DNA from 4 places in the Dongia sp. P2_B8 genome. Region 1 is predicted to be linked to each of the others. Evidence: riboswitches for the same ligand, from Rfam matches in the RefSeq annotation. Region 1 holds a riboswitch; each other region holds the start of a gene.
The links. Region 1 has a riboswitch for cobalamin ahead of cobU (bifunctional adenosylcobinamide kinase/adenosylcobinamide-phosphate guanylyltransferase). Riboswitches for the same ligand answer to the same signal wherever they lie in the genome.
Positions count from the first base shown of each region.

Region 2: linked by a shared signal. The riboswitch ahead of AC1DWZ_RS21445 (ABC transporter substrate-binding protein) and the one ahead of cobU (bifunctional adenosylcobinamide kinase/adenosylcobinamide-phosphate guanylyltransferase) in region 1 are both predicted to bind cobalamin.
Region 3: linked by a shared signal. The riboswitch ahead of AC1DWZ_RS15145 (CbtB domain-containing protein) and the one ahead of cobU (bifunctional adenosylcobinamide kinase/adenosylcobinamide-phosphate guanylyltransferase) in region 1 are both predicted to bind cobalamin.
Region 4: linked by a shared signal. The riboswitch ahead of cobG (precorrin-3B synthase) and the one ahead of cobU (bifunctional adenosylcobinamide kinase/adenosylcobinamide-phosphate guanylyltransferase) in region 1 are both predicted to bind cobalamin.

Region 1 covers NZ_JBFUDM010000008.1:137,047-141,373, reverse strand. Annotated here, with positions in the region: gene AC1DWZ_RS20595 (hypothetical protein) at 1-29, shown strand, start outside; gene AC1DWZ_RS20590 (SDR family NAD(P)-dependent oxidoreductase) at 51-806, opposite strand; gene AC1DWZ_RS20585 (hypothetical protein) at 791-1,072, opposite strand; gene AC1DWZ_RS20580 (sensor histidine kinase) at 1,123-2,361, opposite strand; cobalamin riboswitch at 2,566-2,791, shown strand; gene cobU (bifunctional adenosylcobinamide kinase/adenosylcobinamide-phosphate guanylyltransferase) at 2,824-3,387, shown strand; gene cobW (cobalamin biosynthesis protein CobW) at 3,445-4,327, shown strand, end outside.
Region 2 covers NZ_JBFUDM010000009.1:65,064-69,390, reverse strand. Annotated here, with positions in the region: gene AC1DWZ_RS21460 (GNAT family N-acetyltransferase) at 1-344, shown strand, start outside; gene AC1DWZ_RS21455 (TIGR03862 family flavoprotein) at 337-1,560, shown strand; gene AC1DWZ_RS21450 (N-acetyltransferase family protein) at 1,532-1,999, opposite strand; cobalamin riboswitch at 2,081-2,300, shown strand; gene AC1DWZ_RS21445 (ABC transporter substrate-binding protein) at 2,551-3,615, shown strand; gene AC1DWZ_RS21440 (FecCD family ABC transporter permease) at 3,672-4,327, shown strand, end outside.
Region 3 covers NZ_JBFUDM010000004.1:289,529-293,855, reverse strand. Annotated here, with positions in the region: gene AC1DWZ_RS15160 (ribulokinase) at 1-494, shown strand, start outside; gene AC1DWZ_RS15155 (hypothetical protein) at 520-1,554, shown strand; gene AC1DWZ_RS15150 (carbohydrate kinase family protein) at 1,607-2,629, shown strand; cobalamin riboswitch at 2,765-3,013, shown strand; gene AC1DWZ_RS15145 (CbtB domain-containing protein) at 3,134-3,325, shown strand; gene AC1DWZ_RS15140 (CbtA family protein) at 3,338-4,090, shown strand; gene AC1DWZ_RS15135 (methyl-accepting chemotaxis protein) at 4,175-4,327, opposite strand, start outside.
Region 4 covers NZ_JBFUDM010000003.1:1,092,151-1,096,477, forward strand. Annotated here, with positions in the region: gene cobJ (precorrin-3B C(17)-methyltransferase) at 1-64, opposite strand, end outside; gene AC1DWZ_RS12665 (precorrin-2 C(20)-methyltransferase) at 64-795, opposite strand; gene AC1DWZ_RS12670 (precorrin-8X methylmutase) at 801-1,427, opposite strand; gene cobG (precorrin-3B synthase) at 1,432-2,781, opposite strand; cobalamin riboswitch at 2,908-3,106, opposite strand; gene cbiE (precorrin-6y C5,15-methyltransferase (decarboxylating) subunit CbiE) at 3,233-4,327, shown strand, end outside.

The DNA of each region.
Region 1 (4,327 bases):
TTCGCGAGGTAGCCTATCAAATGGAATAGCGCAGACGCAGGAGAGCGCCATCACCGGATGACCAGGCCGCCGTCGACATGGATGGTCTGGCCGGTGATGTAGCGGGCGGCGGGCGAACACAGGAACGCCACGGTGGCTGCGATGTCGGCGGGGAGCCCAAGATCGCCCATGGGGATGCGCGCCTTGAGGCGTTGCCATTCTTCTGGTGAGAGGGTCTGCTCGCCGCTGCTTTTGTCCTTGGCGATGAGGCCGGGGGCAATGGCGTTGACCGTGACACCGTCCGGCGCCAATTGCAGCGCCAGCGACTTCACCAGGGTTTCGAGGGCCGACTTGGCGGCGGCGGAGGCCGGGAAGTTGAGATAGCCCGGCAGGAACAGATGCGCATTGTGGGTCGAGATGGCGACCACGCGGCCCTGCGCACCAGCGGCCTTGAGATGCGGCAGGGCGGCGCTGGTGAGGGCGTAGAAGCCGCCGGCGATGACCGCATGGGCATGATCGAATTCGTCGCGCGTCAAGGCACCGATGAGGGGACGCAGGGGAAATCCGGCATTGCTGACCAGCGTGTCGAGCGCGCCGAAAGCCTCGACCGCTGCCGCGACCAGCTTGGCGCCTGTCTCATGCAAGGCGAGATCGCCGAGCACCAGCAGGGTGCGGGCACCCTTGGCCTCAAGCGCCTCGGCCACCTTCTCGAGGCCAGCACGGTTGCTTTTGGTGTGCAGCAAGATTTGCGTGTCTGGCCCGGCCAGCGCCAGCGCGGTGGCAGCGCCAATGCCGGACGCGGCACCCGTGATCAGGATCGACCGCATGAAACTCTCCCCTGGGCGGCCAGACGTGCATCCAGCGCTTTCAGGAGCGCCGTCTGTTCGGCTTTGGAATTTACCGGAAAGCGCTGAAATTCATCACCGATCCGCAGATCGGCAAACAAGCCCTTCGGGTCCTCGTGGAAATGCAGCAGGCTTTGTGATTTGCAATAGAAGGCGCCGCGCGATTTCTCCTTGAGGCCCGCGCGCGCGCGAATGGCCACAAGGAGCGGTTCCAATTGATCGAGGGCGGGGCCGGTCGCATGCTTCATGCAGCAGAATTTAAGGCTGCATCGGAAGCCGTCAACTTGGTTTCGGCCGGTTACCTTACTTTAGGCAGCGTAAGAGTGATTGTGGTGCCGACATTGGGGGTCGACTGAATGTCGAGCCGCCCACCGTGCAGTTCGACCAGCGAAGCCACGATGGGCAGGCCGAGGCCGGTACCGACCTGGGCATAGGGGCTGTCGGTCGCCACCTGGCCAAAGGGCTGCAGGGCGATCGTGATCTGGTCCGGGGTCATGCCGATGCCGGAATCGGCGATGTCGATGACGATGTCGCCTTGGGCCTGATGCGCCGTGATCATCACGGTACCGCCGGCCAGGGTGAACTTGATGGCATTGCTCACCACGTTCATGATCATCTGCCGCAGGCGCCGGCGATCGGCCACCAGCGACAAGGGGGACCGGCTAAGATCCGCCACCAATTGCACGCCGCGCTTTTCAGCCATCGGTGCCATCAACTGCACCGAACCGTTGATCAGTTCCTTGAGTTCAATAGGTTCCAGGGTCAGCTGCAGCTCGCCCGCTTCGACCTTGGAAAGATCGAGGATGTCGTTGATGAGGGCGAGAAGATGCGCGCCGGCATCATGGATGTTCTGGGCATAATTCTGATACCGCACGACACCGGCTGCGCCAAAGAGATCGTCGGCGATGATCTCGGAAAAGCCTAGAATTGCGTTCAAGGGCGAGCGCAGTTCATGGCTCATGCGTGCCAGGAAATCGCTTTTGGCGCGGCTGGCCGTGATCGCCACCTGGCGCTGATTCTTGAGTTCGCGGGTGAGCAGCGTGCTCGCCGCAGCCTGGGCGCGCAGTTGCTCTGTCGCCTGTGCCAGCTGCACCTCGCGCGCCTTTTGTGCCGAGATGTCGACGATCGAAGCGATGATGGCGTCATAATTGTCGAATGCGGCGACATGGCCGGAGAGCAGGCCCCAGAAACGCCGCCCGCCATGGGTCACGAACTCGATTTCGTGGTTGATGACCTGGCCCTCGTCGCGCAACAGGCGCACGAGCTCGGTCCGCGCCGCCGGATCGGCATAGAAAGAGTCGCTCGAATGGTTGGCTGGCTGGTCCTCCGGCCGGTCGAACAGGTCGCGGGCGGCACTGTTGGCATAAAGGACTTTGCCGCTGGCAAGGCAGGTGATCACGGTTGGCGTTGCCACGACGTCGAGCACCGTCACGTCGGCAGCCGACAGTGCGGTGCCCTGTCGGGGGAAGGCCAAACGGCGGCGCAGATTCCTGTCACTCGAATGCGGCAACGCTTCTCCACCCGGCAGCCACCTCATCGCGGCCGCCCGATATACCCGTCCCCGATATGCTAGTCGCGAACCCCTCTCGGGCAAGCGCAACCATACAGTCCACAGATTGGCAGGCGATAGATAAGAAGGGGTAAATTTCGCACAGAAATACTTACACTATAATATGTGTTTGGAGACGTTCTAATTCCTAAGGGAAGCGTCATTCTACTGGTCAGCGATTGCCCAAAAGCTTTCTGGCCAATTGCTGCTGCTTTGGATAGGTTGGCGCCCGATCGCAGTGAGGGAAGCCGGTCAGTCCTGGTGACAGGGTGATTCCGGCGCTGCCCCCGCAACTGTAGGACTGTTGCCCCAAGTTTTCTCGGGGTACCGCGGGTTCAAGGCCACTGGCCGGTTTGGCTGGGAAGGCGACCCCGCGGACATCGGTCGAGCCAGGAAACCTCGGCGATCATTCGATTTCGGCAACGACCTCGGAGGGAGGTGCGCGTCATCTTGTCTACGCAACCCTTGGGCTTAGGCACCGGCCTATCCGGTTTGATCACCCCGCTCCCCGCCATCACTTTGGTGCTGGGTGGCGCACGCTCGGGCAAAAGCCGCTATGCGGAACAGCTGCTCGACCGCCATACGGGCAGCCGCACCTACATCGCCACCGCTGAGATTCGCGACGCCGAGATGGCTGAGCGGGTGAAGCTGCATGCCGAGCGGCGCGATCCCGACTGGCGCCTGGTGGAGGAACCCCTGGCCCTCGCCCAGGCCCTCGTGTCGGAAACAGAGAAGGGCGCGGCGGTCCTGGTCGATTGCCTGACGCTCTGGCTCACCAATGTGATGTTGGCGGAGCGTGATGTCGCGGTGGAATCCGCAGCCCTTGAGGAAGCGCTCGGCCAATGCGGCGGGCCGATCATTTTCGTCGCCAACGAGGTGGGTCTTGGCATCGTGCCGGACAACAAACTGGCGCGTGATTTTCGCGACCATGCCGGGCGGCTCAACCAGCGCCTGGCCGCGCGCGCCGATCATGTGCTGTTCATCGCGGCCGGCCTGCCTTTGATACTGAAGTAGGGCCGCTGGTCCTGAAATAACGACGCGAACATCGCGTCTGCCGACTAAGGAATGATCATGTCAGTCACGAATTCAAAGACCGGCGGGAAAATCCCCGCCACCATCGTCACCGGATTTCTGGGGGCCGGCAAGACCAGCCTCATCCAGCATCTGTTGAAGAATGCCGGCGGCAAGCGCCTGGCGCTCATCATCAATGAATTCGGCGAGCTTGGCGTCGATGGCGAAATCGTCAAGGGCTGCAAGATCGAGGGCTGCCCGGAAGAGAATATCGTCGAGCTAGCCAATGGCTGCATCTGCTGCACGGTGGCCGACGATTTCCTCCCCACCATCAAGGCACTGCTTGACCGCGCCAATCCGCCCGATCATATCGTCATCGAAACCTCCGGCCTTGCGCTCCCGAAGCCCCTGGTGAAGGCGTTCAACTGGCCGGAAATCCGCACCCGTGTCACGGTCGATGGCGTCATCGCGGTGGTCGATGGCCCGGCGGTGGCGGCAGGGCGGTTTGCCGACAACCCGGCAGCGGTCGACAGCCAGCGCAAAATGGATGACGGGCTCGACCATGACAGTCCCTTGGCAGAACTGTTCGAAGACCAGATCAATTGCGCCGATCTCATCATCGTCAACAAGGCCGACCAGATGTCGGGCGCTGAGCATGAATCCGCCCAGGCCCATATCATCAAGGAATTGCAGCGCCCGGCCAAGATGATCACGGCACGCTTCGGCGAGGTGGATCCCCGCGTGCTCCTGGGGTTGGATGCCGCGGCCGAAGACGATCTCGCCCAGCGCCATTCGCATCACGAATTGGAAGGCGAGGATCATAACCACGACGATTTCGAAAGCTTCCATATCGACGTTGCCGAACTGGGCCAGCCGCAGGACCTGCTGGCAAAGCTGGTCCCTGTCATCGAACAGCACGACATCCTCCGCGTGAAGGGTTTCC
Region 2 (4,327 bases), on a different contig from region 1:
TGCCCATTGCGGGTGCGCTCAATCTCCGTGGGACGGACGCGCTCTATGGGCGCAATTGGGGCTGCGTCGAGGATGTGCCCAATCTCCATTTCGAATGCTGCTACTACCAGGCAATCGACTACGCCATCCAGCATGGCCTGAAGCGCGTCGAGGCCGGTGCCCAGGGCGAGCATAAGATCCAGCGCGGGTACCTGCCGGTCGAAACCCATTCGGCGCATTGGATCACCGACACCAATTTCCGCGACGCGGTTGCCGATTATCTGGACCGCGAGCGCCGCGTGATGCGCAACGAGATGCAGGAGCTAGGTACGCTGTCACCGTTCCGCCGTGTCGAGAATGACTAGCAGCGCTGTCGTCATCGGCGGCGGGCCGGCCGGTCTGATGGCAGCGGAGATGCTGGCGCTAGGTGGCGTCGCCGTCGATCTCTATGACGCAATGCCCTCGGTCGGCCGCAAATTCCTGATGGCCGGCAAAGGTGGCCTCAACATCACCCACAGCGAACCGCTGGCAGCCTTTACCGCACGTTACGGTGCACGGCAGGATTGGGTCGCGACCTGGCTCGCAGCCTTCGGCCCCGACCATTTGCGCGGCTGGATCCATGATCTCGGCATCAACACTTTCGTCGGCAGTTCGGGGCGAGTCTTTCCCGACGAGATGAAGGCAGCTCCGCTGTTGCGTAGCTGGCTGCATCGACTGCGCCAGTCCGGTGTACGCATTCACGTGCGACATCGATGGGTAGGCTGGTCGCCGGATGGCGCCCTGTGCTTTGCGACACCGCAAGGTGAGCAACAGGTGAAAGGCGATGTCATCGTGCTGGCGCTGGGCGGCGGCAGCTGGCCGCAATTGGGATCGGATGGCGCCTGGCAGGATATTCTCGCCGCACGCCAAATCGATCTTGCACCGCTCACTCCAGCCAATTGCGGCTTCGATATCGGCTGGAGCGATCATCTCCGGTCCCGCTTCGTTGGCGAACCGCTGAAGAACATCGCCGCCACGTTCAACGGCCAGCGCCGGCAGGGCGAAGCGATCATCACCGAAACCGGCATCGAAGGTGGCTTGATCTATGCCCTCTCCGGCCCGTTGCGCGATGCAATCACTGCCACGGACACGGCGGTCCTCCATCTCGACCTGCTGCCCAACCACGATCTGGCGAAGATCGCCGATGCGCTGGCGCAGCGCGGGTCGCGTTCCCTCGCCTCGCAGTTGAAATCGCGCCTGAGCTTGTCCGGCGCAAAGGCTGCGCTGCTGCGCGAATGCCTGCCGGCAGACGATTTTGCCGATCCGGTGCACTTGGCCAAGGGCATCAAGGCGCTACCGCTGCGTCTTGTCGCGACGCGTCCGATCTCTGAGGCCATCAGTTCCGCCGGTGGCGTGAAGCGCGATGGTCTCGACCAGCATCTGATGTTGAAAGATCATCCCGGCATATTCTGCGCCGGCGAGATGCTGGATTGGGAAGCGCCCACGGGCGGCTATCTGCTGACGGCGTGCATGGCCAGCGGCTATGTGGCGGGCCAGGGTGCCCTCGCCTTCCTCAAGGCGCGCGGCGCTTCCAGTAAGTGACTTCGCCAGCCTCCGCCGACCAGTCCGTGACCCAACCCAGCCGCTGATAGAAGCCGTGGGCACGGATCGCTGGATTGGCATCGGTGGTCAGCCAGATATCCGTAACGCCCTCTTCAAACAGCCAATCTTCCGCCGCCGCCATCACGCGCCGCCCGAGCCCAAGGCCTTCATAGCCGGGCTGCACGAACATGGCGAAAATGGTCTTCTCAACGCGCCTGGCGAAAGAGAAGGCCACCGGTACGCCACTCACCAGCATCACCCAGCCGCGCAGATTGCCAGCAACCATCTCGGCAATGATGCCGTCCTCCGTGATGCCCCGTGCCGCCATCTCTGCGACCGACAGATGATTCTCGATCACGCTGGTCCGGATCACCGTCACAGCCGGCAAATCAGCGGGGACCATCGGCCGCAGCTCAATATCGATACGTTGCTCGTTCATGGCCGGATGGTAGCGGAGGCACCTATCGCCCGCATGAGAATTTCGTGACGCGTACGGCCTTGACGCCCGCCGTCGCGTCCCCGTATGAATCACCGCGATGGTTCCCCGACGGATGAATTCCAGGGGATTAATAGGGAACACGGTGCGGACGACCCAATCGGGGCCTAAACCGTGACTGCCCCCGCAACTGTAAGCGGATAGCTCACTGCCACTTCGTACCACTGACCGTCTGACGGTTGGGAAGGTTGGCAGCAGGCATCGACCCGCGAGTCAGGAGACCTGCCATCGACGCGTTTTAAGTCTAACCCGGGCGGGGTGCCCGAGATGGAGACGTTGACATGGCGCCAACACAGGCGTGCCGGGTGACCGGCATACTTTCCCCATATTCGGCCAACTATTCGGCGCCAGGTAAGGCCTTGAGCCGCCGCCGGTGACATCCCCTGCCACATTCCGCTTCAACCGGCCCGCGCTACGCGCCAGCCGGTTGATAAGGTTAAATCTTATATGTAATGTTATAACATTGCATATCTTCATTAACAAGGGGATCTGACATGCAAACCCAACCAACAGCTTGGCCCATCCATCGGACCAGCCTCTCGGCACTGACCGCCCTCACCTGCCTCGCCATCGGCGCGCCGGCAGCATTGGCCGAGCCTACCCAATATCCGCTGACAATCGAGAATTGCGGCGAGACACTTACCTTCGACAAGGCGCCGACACGCACAGTCGCCATCGGCCAAAGCAGCGCGGAGATCCTGCTGTCGCTGGGCCTCGCCGACAAAATCGTCGGCACGGCGGTGTGGTTCGGTCCGGTGCTGCCGGGCTACGAAGCGGCCAATGCCAAGATCAAGCGGCTTGCCGACAATGATCCCAGTTTCGAAAGCGTCCTGGCGCGAGAGCCGGACCTGGTCACGGCCGAGTTCGAATGGCATGTCGGCCCCAATGGATCGGTCGCCACGCGCAAGCAGTTCTCGGACCTCAAGATCCCCAGCTATGTGGCGCCGGCCGATTGCGTCGCCAAGGACAATTCCGGCGGTGGCGATGGCGTGCGCAAGGAGATGTTCAACATGTCGCTGGTCTATCAGGAGATCCACGACATGGCGCAGATCTTCGACGTGCAGGATCGCGGCGACGCCTTGATCGCCGATCTCAAGAAACGCGAGGCCGAGGCCATTGCCAAGGTTGCCGGCAGCAAAGCCGCCAATGCTCAGAACGGCGGCCTGTCCATGGTGTTCTGGTTCTCGAGCCCCAAGGTGAACGGCGATGCCTATATCGCCGGCAAGAACGGCACCCCGGCCTACATCATGGAAACGCTGGGCGCCAAGAATGTCGTGACGACACAAGAAGAATGGCCGCTGGCGAGCTGGGAAAGCATCGCTGGCGCCAATCCGCAGGTGATCGTGGTGGCGCGGATGGATCGGCGGCGCTATCCCGCCGACGATGTCGCGGTGAAGCTCAACTTCCTGGAGACGGATCCGGTCACCAGCAAGCTCGATGCGGTCAAGCAAAAGCACATCGTGATCATGGATTCGCAGGCAATGAGCCCGACCATACGCGCCGTGAGCGGGATTGAAGCCGTCGCCGAGGGCATCAAGCAGTTCGGCCTCACAAATTGACTGGGGGCAAATTGACTTACAACTCGATAAATCCGGCTCTTCAGGGTGGGTGGGGCATGCGTGCCTCACTCGCTTTGCTGTCGCTGATCGCCTTGGCCCTTGCCATCGGCATGGCGGTGTCGATCGGCGAGGTGCCGATTCCGCTGGCATCGGCCTACAAGGCGATCGCCAACAAACTGTTCGGCACCGGTTTCGAGCTCAGTGCGATCCAGGCAGGCATCATCTGGGACTACCGCCTGAGCCGAGCTCTGGTTGCGGCCTGCTGCGGTGGCGCGCTGGCAATATCCGGCGCCATTCTGCAAGCGTTGCTGCGCAACCCGTTGGCCGAGCCCTATGTACTCGGCATCTCGGCCGGTGCGTCGACCGGCGCAGTGGCCGTCATGATCCTGGGCGTCGGTGCTGGACTCATCACACTCTCTGTCGGGGCCTTCGCCGGGGCTGTCCTTGCCTTCGTCCTAGTGACGTTGCTGGCCGCCGGTGCCGGCGGCGGATCGGACCGCATCATTCTGGCCGGTGTCGCCGGCTCGCAGCTTTTCAATGCGCTCACCGCCTATGTTGTCACAACCTCGGCCAATGCCGAACAGGCCCGCGGCGTCATGTTCTGGCTGTTGGGCAGCCTTGGTGGCGTGCGCTGGGAGGATGTCTATCTGGCAGCACCGGTTGCCGTCAGCGGTTTTGCGATCTGCCTCCTTTATGCCCGGGCCCTTGATGC
Region 3 (4,327 bases), on a different contig from region 1:
TTCGCCCCGATCTCGGTGGCATTACGCTGGGCTGGAACCTGCTGCACACGGCACAGGATGAACTTTTTGCCGCCATCGAAGGTACCGCCTTCCACACAAGACTCATCCTCGAGCGGATGGCTGAAGGCGGTGTGCCGATCGAGCGCATCATCAATGGCGGCGGCATCCCGCAGCACAATCCTGTCCTCAACCAGGTCTATGCCAATGTGCTCGGCAAGCCTGTGCTGGTGCCCGATGGCGTGCCGACCGGCTTCGGGGCGGGTATCTTCGCCAGCATGGCGGCGGGTATCCATCCCAGTATCGAGTCAGCGCAGGCGGCAATGTGCCTACCGTACAAAATTTGCACACCCGAGCGTTCTACACGCGTAGTCTATGAACGCCTCTATGCTATGTTTCGCGATCTTTATCGTGGATTTGGCGGCGTCGAGGCAGCGACGCCGTTGGGTGGAGTGTTGCCTGAATTGCGCCGCATCGCCCTTGCCGGTGCGGCTTAAGAAACGTCGCCAATTTCGGAGATTGATGCTGATGACGACCCGCCTCGACCAGAAGCTGGCGCGTATTCGTGCCGGCCAATATGCCCGCAGCGACTTCATCATCGCCGATGCCAAGGATGGCGACATGGGGCCTAGCATTCCATCCACCGGGCCGCTGCGGCAGGCCGACGGCAGCTGGACGCGCTATCGTACCCGAGCCGAATTTCTCGACCAGGTGCGGGCGATCGTGGCGCAGGATGTGGTCGACATCATGCTGCTCTCCGCCTCCAATCTGGAGAAGCTGGCAGGCGAGGGGGTCTTTCAAAAAAGCCTAGTGAAACCAGCCATTCGCGCCAACGACACGACCGATATCTGGGTTGGCCGCGGTGCTACCTACAACAAGCAGCCCTCCCGGCCGTTCAGATCGGCGTCGCTCCCGCGGGTGCTGCATGGTGGCAACGGCCACCGCCAGGGTGCTGCGGTCACGGGCACCGATCTTGGCCTCTATTCGATTACCTTCAACAATGACCTCGACGCGGATCACCGGTCACTGGAGGCATTTGCCGCCTTTCGCGATGAGGCCAGCCTGCATGGCTTCAAATATTTCCTGGAAGTTTTCAACCCGAATGCCGGCCGGGACATCGCTCCCGACATCATGCCGCATTTTGTGAATGATTCGATCGTGCGATGCCTTGCCGGAGTGGCGCAGGCGGACCGGCCGCAGTTTCTCAAGATCGCCTACAATGGCCCGGCCGCGTTGGAGGAACTGGCCAGCTATGATCCCGGCATGATTGTCGGGGTCCTGGGTGGTGGTGCGGGTACCACCCGCGACTGTTTCGAACTATTGTCCCAGGCCGAGCGTTACGGCGCCCGCGTCGCCTTGTTCGGCCGCAAGATCAATCTCGCCGAGGATCCGCTGGCGATTGTGGCCCTCATGCGCCAGGTGGCCGATGGTGCAGTGACACCCTCCGAAGCTGTGCGCGCCTATCACGGTGATCTGGCAAAACGCGGCATTTCTCCGGCCCGGCCGCTTGAGGCTGACAGCGCCATTACCGAGCCGGCTCTCCTCCGCGCCGGGTGAACCGAGCGATCTCCTCTGGATTCCGCGAGAGTCCGTCTGTAGAGAAGAGGGCATGACACATTCGCGGCGCGGCATTGTCACGGGGGGGATGTGGTGCGTTGATCGCAATCGGACGATCGACGCATGGCCTCATGAAGATGGCGTGGCTGAGATTTTCGCCATGGAGATCTATGGCGGCGGCTCTGCCTGCAACCTGGCCCTCGACATCAAGAAGCTCGATCCATCCTTGCCGGTGGAAACTATCGGTCTTGTCGGCGACGACGATGACGGACGATTCCTCCTGGCCCAGGCAGATGCGCATGGTATCGACCGCACGCAGCTTGTGGCGATGGAGCAGGCAGAAACGCAGTTTACCGATGCCTATGTGTCGAAGAGCACCGGCCGGCGCACGCATATTTTCTATCAAGGGGCCAGTGCACTGCTGACGCCGGATCATTTTGACCTGGCGCGCACACGTGGTCGGATCCTGCATCTCGGGCTGCCGGGTGCGCACAGGCGGATGGATGCACCTTGGAAAGGCGATCCCAACGGCTGGGTGACGGTGCTGCGCCAGGCGCGCGCCATCGGACTGGAAACCAATCTCGAGCTCTTCAGCATTGCACCGGAACGCATCGCAAGCTTGATCCGGCCGTGCCTGCCGCATCTCGACTATCTCATCGTCAATGACCTTGAGATCGGGGCCATCGCCGGCATGGAAACCTCCCATGACGGTGTGGCCGTGGTGAAGGCGTGTGTCGAGGCAGCAAGGAACGTGCTGGCGGAAGGGAACATGCGCCTGGTCGTCGTGCACTTTCCCGCCGGTGCCGTTGCCATCGCCCGTGACGGCCAGATCTGGACGGCCTCTTCGGTCAGTATCCCGCAAGCCGAGATTGTCAGCGCCAACGGTGCCGGCGATGCCTTCGCGGCCGGCGTCCTTTATGGACTGCATGAAGGTTGGAGTGTGGATGCGGCGCTTGAGCTGGCGCATGCTTGTGCTGCCATGTCGCTGCGCGGCCTCTCAACTTGTTCGGCCGTCGACACCTATCAAACCTGCCTCGCCCAGGCGAGACTCTGGGGTCATCGCCAAGCCATTTAGGGGCCGCGGATTTTCACCAGAATCGGTTTGGGTCGACAGGTCGCAGGCACCACATGGGGCGCCGCTTTCAGGATAATTCTTTTGGAAATTGACGGGGTTAGGACAAACACCTTGACGCCGGGGCAGGGTGGGGGCGATGTTCCATTCGTCGATGGTTCCCCGAAGGATGAACTCCTGGGGATTAATAGGGAACACGGTGCGGACGACCCAAAAGGGGCCAACGCCGTGACTGCCCCCGCAACTGTGAGCGAGGAGCGGACACCGAAGTAACCACTGGTTGTGGTCTGAGACTGAGCCCGATGGCTCGTTTCGGACGAAGACTGGGAAGGTCGGTGCCGCGCGGAACTCGTGAGTCAGGAGACCTGCCACCGACAGGAAGAATCCGTATCTATGGACGGGGTGTCCACGCGGTGCTGACTGTTTCGGTATCGATTCTGCACCCCTCCATGCGCCGCTCACGACAGCTACATGACGTGGCTGGGTAAACACCAAAGGGGATCCATCATGCAGACCACCAACATGTCCGCCACCGCTCTCTCCACCAAGACCAGCACGCGCGCCGAAGCGCTCACCGGCGCCTTCATGGCCGCCGTGCTCGGTGTCGTCCTGGTTTGGGGCGTTGGCTTTTCGCATATCGAAGCCGTCCACAACGCCGCCCACGACACGCGCCACGCTAACGCCTTCCCCTGCCACTAAGGGCCTCGGGGCATGGAAACGTTTCGGCGATTGTTCATCGTCGCGGCGCTGGCTGGGTTGATCGCTGGTGTCTTCATCACCATCGTTCACCAGGTCAGCACGTCGCAGATCATCCTCGCGGCCGAAGTCTTCGAGAACGCGGCTGAAGCTGCGGAGCCGGCAGCTGCCGAAGCACCCGCGGCCGATGCCACGGAGGCTGCAGCTGGCGCCGAAGCCCACGATCACGAGGCGCATGACCATGGAGCGGAAGCCTGGGGTCCGGCAGATGGTCTTGAGCGTACGCTCTACACCGCTCTTGCGGACATCCTGACCGGTATCGGCTTCTCGCTGCTGCTGGTGGCAGGCTATCGCATCTGGGGTGGCCAGATGAATTGGCGGACGGGCCTTTATTGGGGGCTTGCTGGCTTTGCGGCGATCGTATTGTCGCCCGACCTCGGTCTGCCGCCGGAAGTGCCGGGGACCGAAGCTGCCCCGCTGCTGGATCGCCAGATCTGGTGGGTGGCAACAGCCATGTTGACCGCAGGCGGACTTGCCCTGGTGTTCTTCGGCAAGCGCTACTGGTGGGCGGCCGTCGGCCTTGCGCTGATCGTCCTGCCACATGCCTATGGCGCGCCGCAGCCGGCAGAGCATGTGAGCGTTGCGCCGGAAGAGCTCGCGCATCGCTTCATCGTGGCGGCGACCATTGCCGGCCTGCTGTTCTGGTCTGTTCTGGGCACCGCGACAGGCTACTTCTACAATCGCGTCTTCAAGGATGCGGCTGCCTGATCAACGAGATCTGCTCTTTTGCGCGGAGACAAAAAAAGCCGGGCGATCCTGTAGGGGTCGCCCGGCTTTTCTATGTCCGGCGTTCTAAAGCGCGCGCACGTCGTGGATGAAGCGCTCGATCGTGGTGCGGATGGTCGCGGTATTCTGCCCCAGCTGACGTGCGGCGGAGAGGACCGTCGCCGTCGCATTCTGAGTCTGGCCGGCGGCTTGCGCCACGAAAACAACCTTCTCAGAAAC
Region 4 (4,327 bases), on a different contig from region 1:
CCTTGATCTTCATGGCCGTCGCCAGCGAATTGGCGCCAAGAATGACGATGGCCGGCCCGTTCATCAGGAATGCCACTTCTTGCCGGGCACGAGCACGATCGAGAAATAGGGTGCACTTTTCGGATCGACCTCGGCCAGGGGCAGGATCTTCTGATTGCCCATGGTGGCGCGCTCGACATAGAGCGCACGGTCGCCGAGCCCCAGCTCCATGACGACCTTGCGCACCTTCTCGAAATTGGTGCCGAGCTTCATGATCGCGGCCGCATCCATGTCCGCAAGACGCCGCTTCAATTCCTCTTCCGGCAGTACGCCGGAGAGGATGCCGAGGCTCTGGTTGCGATAGACGAGCGGCGCGCCGAGAACCGAGGCTGCACCCAGCACGGAGCAGACGCCGGGGACGACTTCTGTTTCATAGCGCGTCGCCAACCGGTCATGGAGATACATGAACGAGCCGTAGAAGAAGGGATCGCCCTCGCAGATGACTGAGACGTCGCGGCCGGCATCGAGATGGACAGCCACTTCCTCGGCCGACGCATCGTAGAAATCACTGACCAGCGTTTCGTAATTGAGATGCGGCGGCAGCTTTTCCGTGGTGACCGGATAAATCAGCGGCATCGTGATCTGCTCGGGCTTCAGATAGGATTCGATGATGGTGAGCGCATTGCCCTTTTTCCCCTTCGCCGCCAGATAGGCGACGACGGGCGATTGCTGCAACAGCCGCACCGCCTTCACGGTCATCAGTTCCGGATCGCCCGGGCCGACGCCGAGGCCGAACAAACGTCCTGGCTTACTCATGGTAATTATTCTTTCTCCGTTGCCAGGGCGTTGACGGCTGCTGCCGCCATGGCGCTGCCGCCGCGGCGGCCGCGCACGATCACATAGGGGACATTGCGGCTGTCTTGCGCCAGCATGTCTTTGGATTCCGCGGCACCCACAAAGCCCACGGGGAAACCCAGGATGAGCGCCGGTTTCGGCGCCCCTTCATCCAGCATCTCGAGGAGGCGGAAGAGCACGGTGGGCGCATTGCCGATGGCGACGATGCTGCCGGCCATCCGGTCGCGCCAGAATTCGAGCGCTGCTGCCGAGCGCGTGTTGCCGGTATCCTGCGCCATCTGCGGCACGCGCGGATCGTAGAGCGTGCAGATAACCTCGTTCTTCATCGGCAGGCGCGCGCGCGTCACCCCTTCGGCGACCATGCGGCAGTCGGCAAGGATCGGCGCACCTTCGGCCAGCGCTTTGCGGCCCGCGGCGCCGGCACCATCCGAGAAGCGCAGGTCGCGGATGACATCGACCATGCCGGAAGCGTGCGCCACACGGACGGCGAGTTTTTCCAGGTCGCTCGGGATGCCGGTCAAATCGGCTTCAGCGCGGATGATGGAAAAGGATTGGCGGTAGATTTCCTGCCCATCGCGCTCGTAATTGATCATCACTCTACTCCGGAACTCGCAAATATGTGGCGGCCAGCAGATCGCCTGCCTGTTCGATAGTGAGGTCGGCCCCGATCCGCTTGCCAAAAACCGCCGTTTCCCCCTCGTTTTGCGCGAAGACATCGTTTCGCACGAAGACATCGTAGTGGCCGGGTGAAATAGCCAGCAACGTGACCGGTGCCGGCCGGGGGGCCGCGCAGGATTTGCTGCAGCCGGTAAGATGGATGCCAAAGACGCTGGCGCCGGACCCGTCGATCCTGTCCGCCAAGGCCAGCGCATCCACCTTGGTGTCGGCGAGGCCGGATTTGCAGCCGGCGCTGCCGGCACAGGTGATGGCAGCAGCCAGGGTCCGGTCGGGCCGCGTGATAAAGCCCAGCTCATCCAGCTGCGCCACGGCATCGATGAGCGCGCCCTCGGCGATGTTCGGCAGCAGCACGCTCTGCCATGGCGTCATGCGGATCTCCCCGGCCGAGGCCAAATCCGCAAGATCGGCAAGGCCGCGCAGCATTGACGGTCCGATGCGCCCCAGCGGCGGTACGGCGCCGATCGCAAAGCGCCCATCCGCCTGCTCACGCGCGCCAATATGGCCAAGCAGCATCGGCTCTTCGCGGTGCCAGCCGGCTGGGGCACTGACCGGACAGGGCAGGGCGGTCATCAATTCCTCGACGCGCCGCGCCACCAGCAGGTGGCGCATGCGCGTGATCTTGTCCCCGTTCGCATTGGTCTTGCCGATCTCGGCTATGAACAGATCCAGCAAGGCAAACAAGGCCGCCTCAACATCCGCTGCTGCGACAATGCCCGCCGGCCTTTCGCCGGGAACGCCTGCAAAGCCGACGGCAAAATGCGCAGCGTCGGTCGCGGCAAACCAGATGTCGTTGGGATGTTCGACCATGGTGATGCTTTCGCCACCATCGATCTGGATCGCGAATTTCGGTGACAGGGCGTGGTATCTGGGCTGCGCCTCAAGACGCGCCAAAATGGCGTCTGCCAAAGGCGCGACGTCGATCAGGGCTGCGGGATCGAGCCCCGCCAGCGGACTGACCATCACATTGCGCACATCGTCGGCGCCGGCCGTGCGGGGGCCAAGACTGGCATCCACCAGCATCTCGATGAGCGCCTCTTCGCACCCGGCGCGCACGCCGCGGATCTGGATGTTGCTGCGGTTGGTGGCTTCGACCGCCGGTACACCGTAGCGCGCGGCCGCCGCGGCGATCGCGCGGAGCTGCGTCGAATTCACCAGCCCGCGCGCCAGCTTGATGCGGCAGATCCCGCCGTCGCGCGAGGGCACGATGCGGAAGAGGCCCGGGCAGGCAAAGCGGCGATTGGCGGCGCTGCCCACAATCTCGCCTGACATATCTGCGTTCTGAAACGAACGGTCGGTCACGGTGTCACCGGCAAAAGCCATCGCGGTGAATGGGTGGTGGACCTCATCTGAAGGCCAGCCGCCACGGCATCGGTACGCCCCGACCGATGTATCCAACCGCAACCCGGTTCATCGGCAGGTCTCCTGGCTCGCGGGTCGGTGCCGATCATAGCCTTCCCGGACCTGAGTCCAGTGGCTGTTTCGCGATCGGCTCGCCGCTCACAGTTGCGGGGGCAGCCACGGCTGGGGGCGATATCCTGCTCCCTCCCGCGTTCCCTCTTAGGCCCCGAAGGGCACCGGTGAATGGCCTTCTTCTATAGGAGCGGGCAGGGGAGCGGAAGTGGATTTTCCGCTGTTTGCCTTGGGTGCGACCCCTTGCCGGGCGCTTCACCATGCCGTATTCAAGCGCAAAAGCGGCCCTCATTTCAAAGAGATATGCGACATGGCAGCCTGGCTCACGCTGGTCGGCATCGGCGAAGACGGTATCGATGGGCTGAGCGTTGCGGCGCGTGCTGCCCTGGCCGGGGCCCGGATCGTCTTCGGCGGGGAGCGGCATCTCGCCATGCTGCCTGCTGAGATGATTGCCGAACGCCGCCCCTGGCCGACACCGTTTGAGGGCGCCTTCGCGCAAGTTCTCGCCCTCAAAGGCAGCCCGGTCTGCGTGCTGGCCAGCGGCGATCCGATGCTCTACGGCATGGGGGCCAGCCTCAGCCGCCTGGTGCCCGCGGGTGACATGCATGTGTTCCCGGCACCATCCTCCTTCTCCCTCGCTGCCGCGCGGATGGGCTGGGTGCTGCAAGATGTGGCACTTCTCACCATCCATGGCCGGCCGATCGAGGGCCTTCATCTCCATCTCCATGACGGCGCCCGGCTGCTCATCCTCAGCCATGATGGCGGCTCGCCTGCCGCCATCGCCAAGCTGCTGACCGGCCGCGGCTTCGGCTCGAGCGAAATGACGGCGCTCGAACATATGGGCGGGCCTAAGGAACGCCGCCTCGAGGGCACCGCCGCCAATTGGCCGGCACAGGACATCGCCGCCCTCAATCTCGTGGCCGTCCAGTGTCGCGCAGCGGCTGGCGCAAGGCCGCTCTCGACCCTGGCAGGCCTGCCGGACGACGCCTATCAAAACGACGGCCAGCTCACCAAGCGCGATGTCCGCGCGGTGACTCTGGCGCGTCTTGGCCCCTGTCACGGCGAATTGCTGTGGGACGTTGGCGCCGGCTGCGGCTCGATCGGCATTGAATGGATGCGGACACATCCCACCTGCCGCGCCATCGCGATCGAGGCCGATGCTGGACGTCAGCAGCTCATCCGCGCCAACGCTCTGGCCCTCGGTGTCCCCGGCCTCGCCCTTGTCGCCGGTGCCGCACCCGCGGCACTGGCCGGTCTGGAAACCCCCGACGCCATCTTCATCGGCGGTGGTGTCACGGAACCCAATGTCCTCGATCTCTGCTGGGCGGCGTTGAAGCCCGGCGGGCGGCTGGTGGCCAACGCCGTTACCGTCCAGAGCGAGATGCTGCTGGTCGACTGGCAGGGC